3 regions of the Actinoplanes sp. NPDC051513 genome follow, and region 2 is predicted to be linked to each of the others. Evidence: predicted binding sites of a transcription regulator. Region 2 holds the regulator's gene; each other region holds the start of a gene.
What was found. The regulator HrcA, encoded in region 2, represses chaperone genes, less so after heat shock. The targets are predictions, from matches to a motif close to GGTTNGCACNCTCNNNNNGAGNGTGCNAACC.
Positions count from the first base shown of each region.

Region 1 (3,262 bases), on a different contig from region 2:
ATCGGTGGGACCGGTTCCACTACGTGCGCGTGGCCGTCATCGTGCTCGCCTTCGCCCTGTTCGCTGTCGCCCTCGTCTGACGGCCGGTCCCATGTGTCGTGTCACAGTGCGCCCGCGGTGGCGGCAGGGTGTGCGAGCGCCGACGTACGGTCTAGGTGTCGCTCCAGACCCCGGTGGCTGACGCCTCGCCGCCCGGCGGACGTGTCCTCCCGATGAGGCCGGCCCGTTCCGCGCCGCCTCGAGCATCGGCATCCGGCTACGTCCGGGGTCAGGAAATCCGTCATGTCAGTTGTTTGGATCGTCGTCATCGTCGCTCTGGTGGCGTTGCTCCTCCTCGCCCTCGCCTTGAAGATCGTCAAGCAGTACGAGCAGGGAGTCCTGTTCCGGCTCGGCCGCGTCATCGGCGTCCGGGAAGCCGGCCTCACCGTGATCATCCCGTTCGTCGACGTGCTGAACCGGGTGAGCTTGCGGATCGTCACTATGCCGATCCAGTCGCAGGGCATCATCACCCGCGACAACGTCAGCGTCGATGTGTCCGCCGTCGCCTATTTCCGGGTGGTCGACGCGGTGAAGTCGGTGGTCGCGATCGAGAACGTCGGCGCGGCGATCAATCAGATCGCTCAGACCACCCTGCGCAAGGTCGTCGGCCAGCACACCCTCGACGAAACCCTGTCCGAGACCGACCGCATCAACGTCAACATCCGGGAGATCCTCGATGTCGCCACCGCCGAGTGGGGCGTGGTCGTCACCCTGGTCGAGCTCAAGGACATTCAGCTGCCGGAGACCATGAAACGCGCGATGGCCCGGCAGGCCGAGGCCGAACGGGAGAAGCGCGCGAAGATCATCGCCGCGGAAGGCGAGGCGCTCGCCGCGGACGCCCTGGGCTCCGCCGCGGACATCATGATGGCGCACCCGCTCGCGCTGCAGTTGCGTAACCTGCAGAGCCTGGTCGACCTCGGCGTCGACAAGAACACCACGGTTGTCTTCCCCGCCCCGCTGATGAGCACGATCGGCGAGCTCGGCACATTCATCGCCCGTGAGAACGCCGCGGCGGCGGCCGTCGCGCCCACAGCGGCGGTGCTGGCGGTCAAGCCGGCCCCGCCCAACGGCAAACCGAGTTCCACGATGGATTGAGCCGGGCCCTTTCAGGAGCGACCGCTGGGGCCGGCGATGGTCGCCGGGCCGGCCGGGTCGGTGACGATGGCGTGCGCGATGTCGCCGAGCCGCTGGTTGTTGCGCCGGGCGTAGCCGCGGATGAGCGTGAACGCCTCGTCGAGGCTGATTCCGCGAGCCTGCGCGACGGCGCCTTTGGCCTGCTCGATGACGATCCGGCTGTTCAGCGCGCCTTGGAGCTGTTCGGTGAGGACCTCACCGCGGCTGATGGCCCGTTCCTGCAGCAGCCCGATCGCGGCGACGTCGGCGAGCGCTTGGATGATCTGGACGTCGCCGTCGTCGAAGCCGCCGCCCACCTCGGCGCCGAAGACGTTCAGCGCGCCGATCACCTCCTTGCGGAGCCTGAGCGGGAAGGCGTGCACCGCGCGAAACCCGGCCGCCGCGGCGCGGGGGGCGAAACGCGGCCATCGGGCTTCGGCCTGGCGCAGGTCCGCGTTGATCACCGACCGGGCGGTGTTGAAGGCGTCCAGGCAGGGGCCCTCGTGGTATTGGACCTGGAACAGTTCGAGGAGCTTGGTGTTCTCGTCGGACGCTGCCATGAACTGCAGCCGGCCATGCTCGTCGGCCAGCAACAGCCCGACCGTCGACGCTCCGACGAGGGTCGCGATGCGGTCGGTGAGCATGTGCAGGAAGTCGATCAGGTCGAACTCGTCGACGAGAGTGTCGGCGACCTCGACGAAGACGTTCGCGAGCCGATGCGCGGAAATGGTGGTCATGTGTGCTCCTGGCCTTACTGACATGGGCGTGGCGGGTGCTCACGAATGGTCGGGTTCGACCGCTCCGACCTGCAGCGGGAACGAGAAGACCGCGTGCACATCCTCATCGTGCGCCGCGGAGGCGGAGATCGCAGGTTGTGCTTTCCGGGGATGGGTGCTGCACTGTTGTTAGCACTCGCCTGGCGCGAGTGCCAACCGAATGGGATGGCACCCCCGGAGGGGGACCGTAGCAGCGGTCATCGCAGGTCGGCCCGAGCAGGTGCTGCACGTGGGCACGACGATGTTGAGGATTCCGCAGATGGCTAAATTGATCGCATTCGGCGAAGAGGCCCGTCGTGGCCTGGAGCGGGGCATGAATGTCCTCGCCGACACGGTGAAGGTGACGCTGGGCCCGAGGGGTCGCAACGTCGTGCTGGGCACGCAGTGGGGGGCACCCACGATCACCAACGACGGGGTGAGCATCGCCCGGGAGATCGAGCTCGACGGCCCGTACGAGAAGCTCGGCGCCGAGTTGGTCAAGGAGGTCGCGAAGAAGACCGACGAGATAGCCGGGGACGGCACGACGACGGCAACCGTGCTGGCCCAGGCACTCGTACGCGAAGGATTGCGCAACGTCGCCGCCGGGGCGAGCCCGATCGCGCTCAAGCGCGGCATCGAGCAGGCCGTCGCCGTGGTGATCGAGGCCTTGGGCAATCAGGCCCGGGACGTCGAGACCAGGGAGCAGATAGCCGCCACCGCCTCGATCTCCGCCGCCGACCCGGCCGTCGGCGAAATGATCGCCGAGGCGATGGACAAGGTCGGCAAGGAAGGCGTCATCACGGTCGAGGAGGGCAACACCTTCGGCCTCGAGCTCGAGCTCACCGAGGGCATGCGCTTCGACAAGGGATACATCTCCCCCTACTTCATCACCGACGCCGAGCGTTTGGAGGCGGTCCTCGACGACGCCTACCTGCTGATCGTCGACGGCAGGATCTCTCAACTCGACGACCTGCTGCCCATGGTGGAGAAGGTCGCGCAGGCGGGCAAGCCGCTGGCGATCGTCGCGGAGGACGTCGAGGGACAGGCCCTGGCGACCCTGGTCGTCAACAACATCCGTGGCACGTTCAGGTCGGTGGCGGTCAAGGCGCCCGGGTTCGGTGACCGGCGCAAAGCCATGCTGGCCGACCTCGCCGTGCTCACCGGGGGTCAGGTCGTCAGTGAGACGGTCGGTATCACCCTGGACAACGCCGGGCTCGACGTTCTGGGCCGGGCCCGCAGAATCGTGGTCACCAAGGACGAGACCACCATCGTGGACGGCGGTGGCGAGGCCGGCGAGATCAGCGGGCGGGTTGCCCAGCTCCGGGCCGAGATCGACAGAACCGATTCCGAGTACG
Region 1 is NZ_JBITDW010000020.1:77,498-80,759, forward strand. It holds gene ACIA5D_RS39250 (anthrone oxygenase family protein) at 1-80, shown strand, start outside; gene ACIA5D_RS39255 (slipin family protein) at 283-1,134, shown strand; gene ACIA5D_RS39260 (GAF domain-containing protein) at 1,146-1,889, opposite strand; gene groL (chaperonin GroEL) at 2,188-3,262, shown strand, end outside.
Region 1: a site for HrcA is predicted at 2,056-2,086, ahead of groL (chaperonin GroEL). Genes of this name have one in related genera too.

Region 2 (3,262 bases):
GACCACGTCAACCTCGACCTGATCTACGGCACCCCGGGCGAGACCCCGGACGACTTCGCCGCTTCCCTCCAGGCGGTCGTCGAGGCCGGCGCCGACCACGTCAGCGCGTACGCCCTGATCGTCGAGGACGGCACCCGGATGGCCGCGCGGATGCGTCGCGGCGAGCTGCCCTACCCGTCGGACGACGTCGCGGCCGACCGCTATCTGGCCGCCGAGCGGGCCCTGACCGACGCGGGCTTCAGCTGGTACGAGGTCTCCAACTGGGCGACGAGCGAAGATTCCCGCTGCCGGCACAATCTGCTCTACTGGACCGGCGCCGACTGGTGGGGCCTGGGCCCGGGCGCGCACAGCCACGTCGGCGGCGTGCGCTGGTGGAACGTCAAGCACCCCACCACGTACGCGAAAAGGCTCGCCGACGGCGTCTCGCCCGGCCATGCCCGCGAGGTCCTCGCCGAGGAGGACCGCCGCGTCGAGGACATCATGCTGCGGGTGCGCCTCAGCGACGGCATCCCGCTGGACGGGCTCGACGAACGCGGGGCCGAGCAGGCGCTCGAGGACGGTCTGCTCGTGCCGGAGGCGTACGCGAAAGGGCAGTTGATTTTGAATTTGAAGGGCCGCCTGCTGGCGGATGCGGTGATTCGTGACGTCGTGTGACGCCGGGCCCCCGACCCGGCGCGACACCACTACTTGATGATTTTTACCGACATGGGGTAGTTGTACGGCTCGTTGTTGCTGGCCTTCACGCCGGCGATGACACCGAAGATGATGCTGATGAGCCAGGCGGCGGCCGTGATCAGGAAGCCGATGCCGATGCACCAGGTGGCGTATCCGATGAAGCCGACGATCGACCACAGGATCTGGAAGTTCAGCGCCTTGACCGCCTCGGCCCGCACGTGGGGCGACTGGTTGCCCCGGGCGAGCAGGGCGACGAGCGGCGCGATCCAGCCCGCCACGCTCCCGCTGAGGAAGGCGCCGGCCGCGCCGCCGAAGTGGGCGACCAAAATCCAGGTGCGGTCGTCCGTGCTGCCGCCGGGTTGCGGACCGTAGCCGTACTGCTGCGAGGGCGGGTTGTAGCCGCCAGGGGGCGGGTAGCCGCCGGGCGGCTGGTTGTACCCACCCGAGGGCGGGCCGTAGCCACCGGAGGGCGGAGGCGCGTAGCCTCCGGGCGGCGGTGGAGGCGGGGAAGAAGGCGGCGGTGTCGAACCCGACGTCGGATCGTTAGCCGCATACGGATTACCTTCACCGGGCGGGCGAGGTGGTTCAGTCATGGCTGACACCGTAGGACCGCAGCTCAATACGGTCGAGAGCGACATGCGGTACGAGTCGATGAATAGACAGTCCACTCGATCATCGCGCCACCGGTCACGGCGACGTAGACTGGCACTCTGTCACCGGGAGTGCCAAGCTTCGCCAGCGTCCGCGAGGGAGGGGTCATGAGTCTGGATGACCGCAAGCTCGAGGTGCTGCGGGCGATCGTCGAGGACTACGTCGAGACGCAGGAGCCGGTCGGCAGCAAGGCTCTGGTCGAGCGGCACCAGCTGGGCGTCTCCCCGGCTACGGTGCGCAACGACATGGCCGTGCTGGAAGAAGAGGGCTACATCCGCCAGCCGCACACGAGCGCCGGGCGCGTCCCCACCGACGCGGGCTACCGCCTGTTCGTCGATCGCCTCTCCAAGGTCAAGGCGCTGAGCCCGGCCGAGCGCCGCGCGATCGAGCGTTTCCTGATCGGCGCGGTCGACCTCGACGACGTGGTGCATCGCACAGTGCGCCTCCTCGCCCAGCTCACCCGCCAGGTCGCGGTGGTGCAGTACCCGTCGCTGGCCCGCTCGGCCGTGCGCCATCTGGAACTCGTCCCGATCTCCACGACCCGCGTGATGCTCGTGATGATCACCGATACCGGCCGCGTCGAGCAGCGCCTGGTCGAGCTGCCGGGCCCGGTCGCGTCCGACGACGTGACCGATCTGCGCCGCAAGGTCAACGAAAAGCTCGCAGGTCAGCGCATGGCCGACACCCCGCCGCTGGTGCAGGGCCTGGTCGACGACTGCGCCCCCGGCCACCGCAACACGATGGCCTGCCTGGCCAGCGTCCTGCTCGAGACGCTGGTGGAGCGCAGCGAGGAGCGTCTTGCGCTCGCCGGAACGGCGAACTTGACGCGGGGAGGTGTGCTGGACTTCCAGGGCACGCTTCGTCCCGTGCTCGAGGCCCTCGAGGAGGAGGTCATCCTGCTCAAGCTCATCGGCGACCTGGAGCCCAGCAAGACCCGGGTGCGCATCGGCGACGAGAACGAGATAGACAACCTCCGGTCGACCTCGGTGGTCAGCACGGGCTACGGCCCGGGGGCGACTATCGTGGGTGGGCTCGGTGTGCTCGGACCCACCCGGATGGACTACCCCGGCACCATCGCCACGGTGCGTGCGGTGGCACGCTACGTGGGCGACCTGCTGGCCCAGAACTGACGGATTCGCGCTGACAATGAGGACCCCAAACCCCGTGGCCAAGGATTACTACGGCATTCTCGGCGTGAGCCGGGAGGCCACCGACGACGAGATCAAGCGCGCCTACCGGAAGCTGGCTCGGCAGTACCACCCCGACGTCAACCCCGACCCCGAGGCCGCCGAGAAGTTCAAGGACATCAACGCGGCGTACGAGGTCCTGTCCGACGACCAGAAGCGGCAGATCGTCGACCTCGGTGGCGACCCGCTGGCTCCCGGCGGCGGCATGGGCCCCGGCGGTCCGGGCGGTCCCGGCGGCCCGTTCGTCGGCTTCCAGGACATCATGGACGCGTTCTTCGGCACGGCGGCCGGCGGCGGCACCCGTGGCCCGCGCCCGCGTACCCGCCCGGGCGCCGACGCGATCCTGCGCCTCGAGCTCGACCTGGTCGAGACGGCGTTCGGCGTCGAGGCCCCGATCACGGTCGACACCGCGGTCCTGTGCACCCAGTGCTCCGGCGCCGGCACCGCACCCGGCACCCACCTGGCCACCTGCGAGACCTGCGGCGGCCGCGGCGAGGTGCAGAGCGTGCAGCGCACGTTCCTGGGCCAGGTCGTCTCGTCCCGCCCCTGCTCCACCTGCCAGGGCCACGGCACGGTCATCCCGCACCCGTGCCCGACGTGCGCCGGCGACGGCCGCGTCCGCACCCGCCGCTCGCTGACCGTGAAGATTCCGGCCGGCGTCGAAGACGGCATGCGCATCCGCCTGGCCCAGCAGGGCGAGGTAGGCCCCGGCGGCGGCACCGCCGGCGACCTGTATGTCGAGATCCACG
Region 2 is NZ_JBITDW010000016.1:124,027-127,288, reverse strand. It holds gene hemW (radical SAM family heme chaperone HemW) at 1-654, shown strand, start outside; gene ACIA5D_RS36090 (DUF4870 domain-containing protein) at 684-1,268, opposite strand; gene hrcA (heat-inducible transcriptional repressor HrcA) at 1,434-2,456, shown strand; gene dnaJ (molecular chaperone DnaJ) at 2,491-3,262, shown strand, end outside.

Region 3 (3,262 bases), on a different contig from region 2:
CTCGGAGACGATCTGCGCGAGGGCGGCGCCGCCACCGGGGACGGTGCCCTCCTCGACGGCCGCCCGGGTCGCCGCGATGGCGTCCTCGATGCGGTGCTTGCGCTCCTTCATCTCGACCTCGGTGACCGCGCCGACCTTGATCACCGCGATGCCACCGGAGAGCTTGGCCAGACGCTCGGCGAGCTTCTCCTTGTCCCAGTCGGAGTCGGACGCCTCGATCTCCTTGCGGATCTGCGCGACCCGGTCGGTGACTTCGGACGTCTTGCCGCCACCATCGACGATGGTGGTGTTCTCCTTGTCGACCACGATGCGCCGGGCGCTGCCCAGCATGTCGAGGGTGACCTGGTCGAGCTTGTAGCCGAGCTCGGGCGCGATCAGCTCGCCGCCGGTGGCGATCGCCATGTCCTGCAGCATCGCCTTGCGACGGTCGCCGAAGCCGGGCGCCTTCACCGCGGCGACCTTGACGGTCTTGCGGATCGCGTTGACCACCAGGGTGGACAGGGCCTGGCCCTCGACGTCCTCCGCGATGATCAGCAGCGGCTTGCCGGTCTGCAGCACCTTCTCGAGCAGCGGGAGCAGCTCCTCGATGCTGGAGATCTTCTGCGTGGTGATCAGGATGAACGCGTCCTCGAGGACGGCCTCCTGCGACTCGGCGTCGGTCACGAAGTTCGGCGAGATGAAGCCCTTGTCGAACTGGAGACCCTCGGTGACCTCGAGCTCGGTCAGCATCGCCGAGCCCTCCTCGACGGTGATGACACCGTCGCGGCCGACGCGGTCCATCGCCTCGGCGATCAGCTCGCCGATGGTGGCGTCCTGCGCCGAGATGGTGGCGACGTTGGCGATCGCCTTGTGGTCGTCGACCTCGACCGCCTTGGCCAGCAGCGCCTTGGAGACGGCCTCGGCCGCCAGGTCCATGCCGCGCTTGAGGCCGAGCGGGTTGGCGCCGGCGGTCACGTTGCGCAGGCCCTCGCGGACCAGCGCCTGGGCGAGCACCGTCGCCGTGGTGGTCCCGTCGCCGGCGACGTCGTTGGTCTTCGTCGCCACCTCCTTGACCAGCTGGGCGCCGAGGTTCTGGTACGGGTCGGAGAGCTCGATCTCCTTGGCGATGGTGACGCCGTCGTTGGTGATCGTGGGCGCGCCGAACTTCTTGTCGAGGACGACGTTGCGGCCGCGCGGGCCGAGGGTGACCTTGACCGTGTCGGCGAGCGTGTTGACGCCGTGCTCCAGCAGGTGCCGGGCGTCGTCAGAGAAGCTGAGAATCTTCGCCATGTATAGGTCCCTTCGCGCGCCACCGCCCTGGCCCGGAAGCCCGGGCCAGGGCGGCAAGCACTGTCAGTAGGTCACTTCTCGATGACCGCGAGGACATCGCGGGCGGAGAGCACCAGGTACTCCTCGCCGGCGTACTTGACCTCGGTGCCGCCGTACTTCGAGTAGAGGACCGTGTCGCCCACCTGGACGTCGATCGGGACGCGGTTGCCCTTGTCGTCGATGCGGCCCGGGCCGACGGCGAGGACGGTGCCCTCCTGCGGCTTCTCCTTGGCAGTGTCGGGGATCACGATGCCCGACGCCGTGGTGGTCTCAGCCTCGTTCGCCTGGACCACGATGCGGTCCTCGAGCGGCTTGATCGCAACCTTGGTCGCGGTAGTCACGGGCATACCCTCCTGGGTACAGGTTTGCCGGCCATGAACCAGGCCGGTCTCATGCCTCATGCCACCGGGCGGGGCCGTCGTCGCGGGTGCCGGTCCGCCTGGTGCCTGACCGTCGGCCCGTGAGGGCTTTCGGTTGGCACCCTCATGTTGAGAGTGCTAATCGCGAGGTTATGCCGGAACTAGCACTCCGTCAACCAGAGTGCCAGTGTCGTCACGCCGGGGAGAATGCCTTCGTGACTCCTGACCTCCTGGCCCGCCTCCGTACCCCCGAAGGGGTGAACGCCCTGGCCACCGCGGCCGCCGTTGATCATGGCGACCCACTGGCGGCGGCCTCGGCGCTGCGGTCGAGGGGCTTCGCTCCGGAGCTGGCCGCCGCGGCGCTGACTCAGGTGGAGCTGCGCCGGAGGGCGACCGCCAAGTTCGGGGAACGGGCCGCCCGGATGTTCTTCACCCGGCCCGGGCTCGAGCAGGCGACGCGAGCGGTGGTGGCGGATCGCCGCGCGGCGCGCCTCGCGGCGGCCGGGGTCAGGAGCATGGCCGATCTGGGGTGCGGGCTGGGCTCCGATGCAATGGCGGCGGCAAGTGCCGGCATTGACGTGTACGCCGTGGAGGCCGATCCGCTGACCGCCGCGATCGCCGCCGCGAACGTGGCTGCCCTGGGCCTCGACGACCGGGTCGAGGTCGACTGCGCGGACGCCACGACGGTCCGGGTCGAGGACTACGACGCGGTCTTCGCCGATCCAGCCCGCCGGCGTGCCGGCCGCGGCCGCGTGTTCGACCCCCGCTCCTACTCGCCGCCGTGGGACTTCGTCGCCGCGCTCGCCGGCCGCGTGCCGTGCACGGTGCTGAAGCTGGCCCCCGGCATCGACCACGCCCTCCTGCCGCCGGGCGCCGAGGGTGAGTGGGTGAGCGTCGACGGCGACCTGGTCGAGGCCGCCTTCTGGTGCGGCCCGCTCGCCGCTGCCCCGCGCCGCGCCACGCTGCTCCCCGGGGGCGCCGAGCTGACCGGCAGCGGTGAGGTGCGGGCGCCGGTCGGTCCCGTCGGGGCGTACGTCTTCGACCCGGACCCTGCCGTCGTGCGCTCGCATCTGGTGGCCGAGTTCGCGGCCTCGATCGGCGGCCGGCTCGCCGATCCGGACATCGCCTACGTCTACGCCGACGAGCCCGCCGAGACCCCCTTCGGCCGGCGGCTGGAGATAACGGATGTGGTGCATTTCTCTTTGAAACGGCTGCGGGCCCTGCTGCGGGAGCGCGGCGTCGGCCGCCTCGAGATCCGCAAGCGCGGCTCCGCCCTCGAGCCTGATCAACTTCGTCGTGACCTGCGGCTGTCCGGACCGGAGGCGGCCTCGCTGGTGCTGACCCGGGTGGCCGGCGCCCCGACCGCGCTGCTCTGCCGACCGGTCTGAGGCACACCACGCACGAGCGGATGGGCAGGTACAGCCGGGCAAAAGGGCAAAAATCACACGGGCGGCCCGAAGGCGGGACGAGTACTTTCTTGCCATGGCAAAGAAGGCCGCGGCCGGAACCCCGGCGACCGCCGTGCTGAACGACCAGCAGATCGAGCACACGCTGCACCCCTACGACGTCTCCCCGGAGGCGCCCAACTACGGCGC
Region 3 is NZ_JBITDW010000003.1:196,637-199,898, forward strand. It holds gene groL (chaperonin GroEL) at 1-1,269, opposite strand, end outside; gene groES (co-chaperone GroES) at 1,341-1,655, opposite strand; gene ACIA5D_RS10960 (methyltransferase domain-containing protein) at 1,883-3,055, shown strand; gene ybaK (Cys-tRNA(Pro) deacylase) at 3,150-3,262, shown strand, end outside.
Region 3: a site for HrcA is predicted at 1,781-1,811, ahead of groES (co-chaperone GroES). Genes of this name have one in related genera too.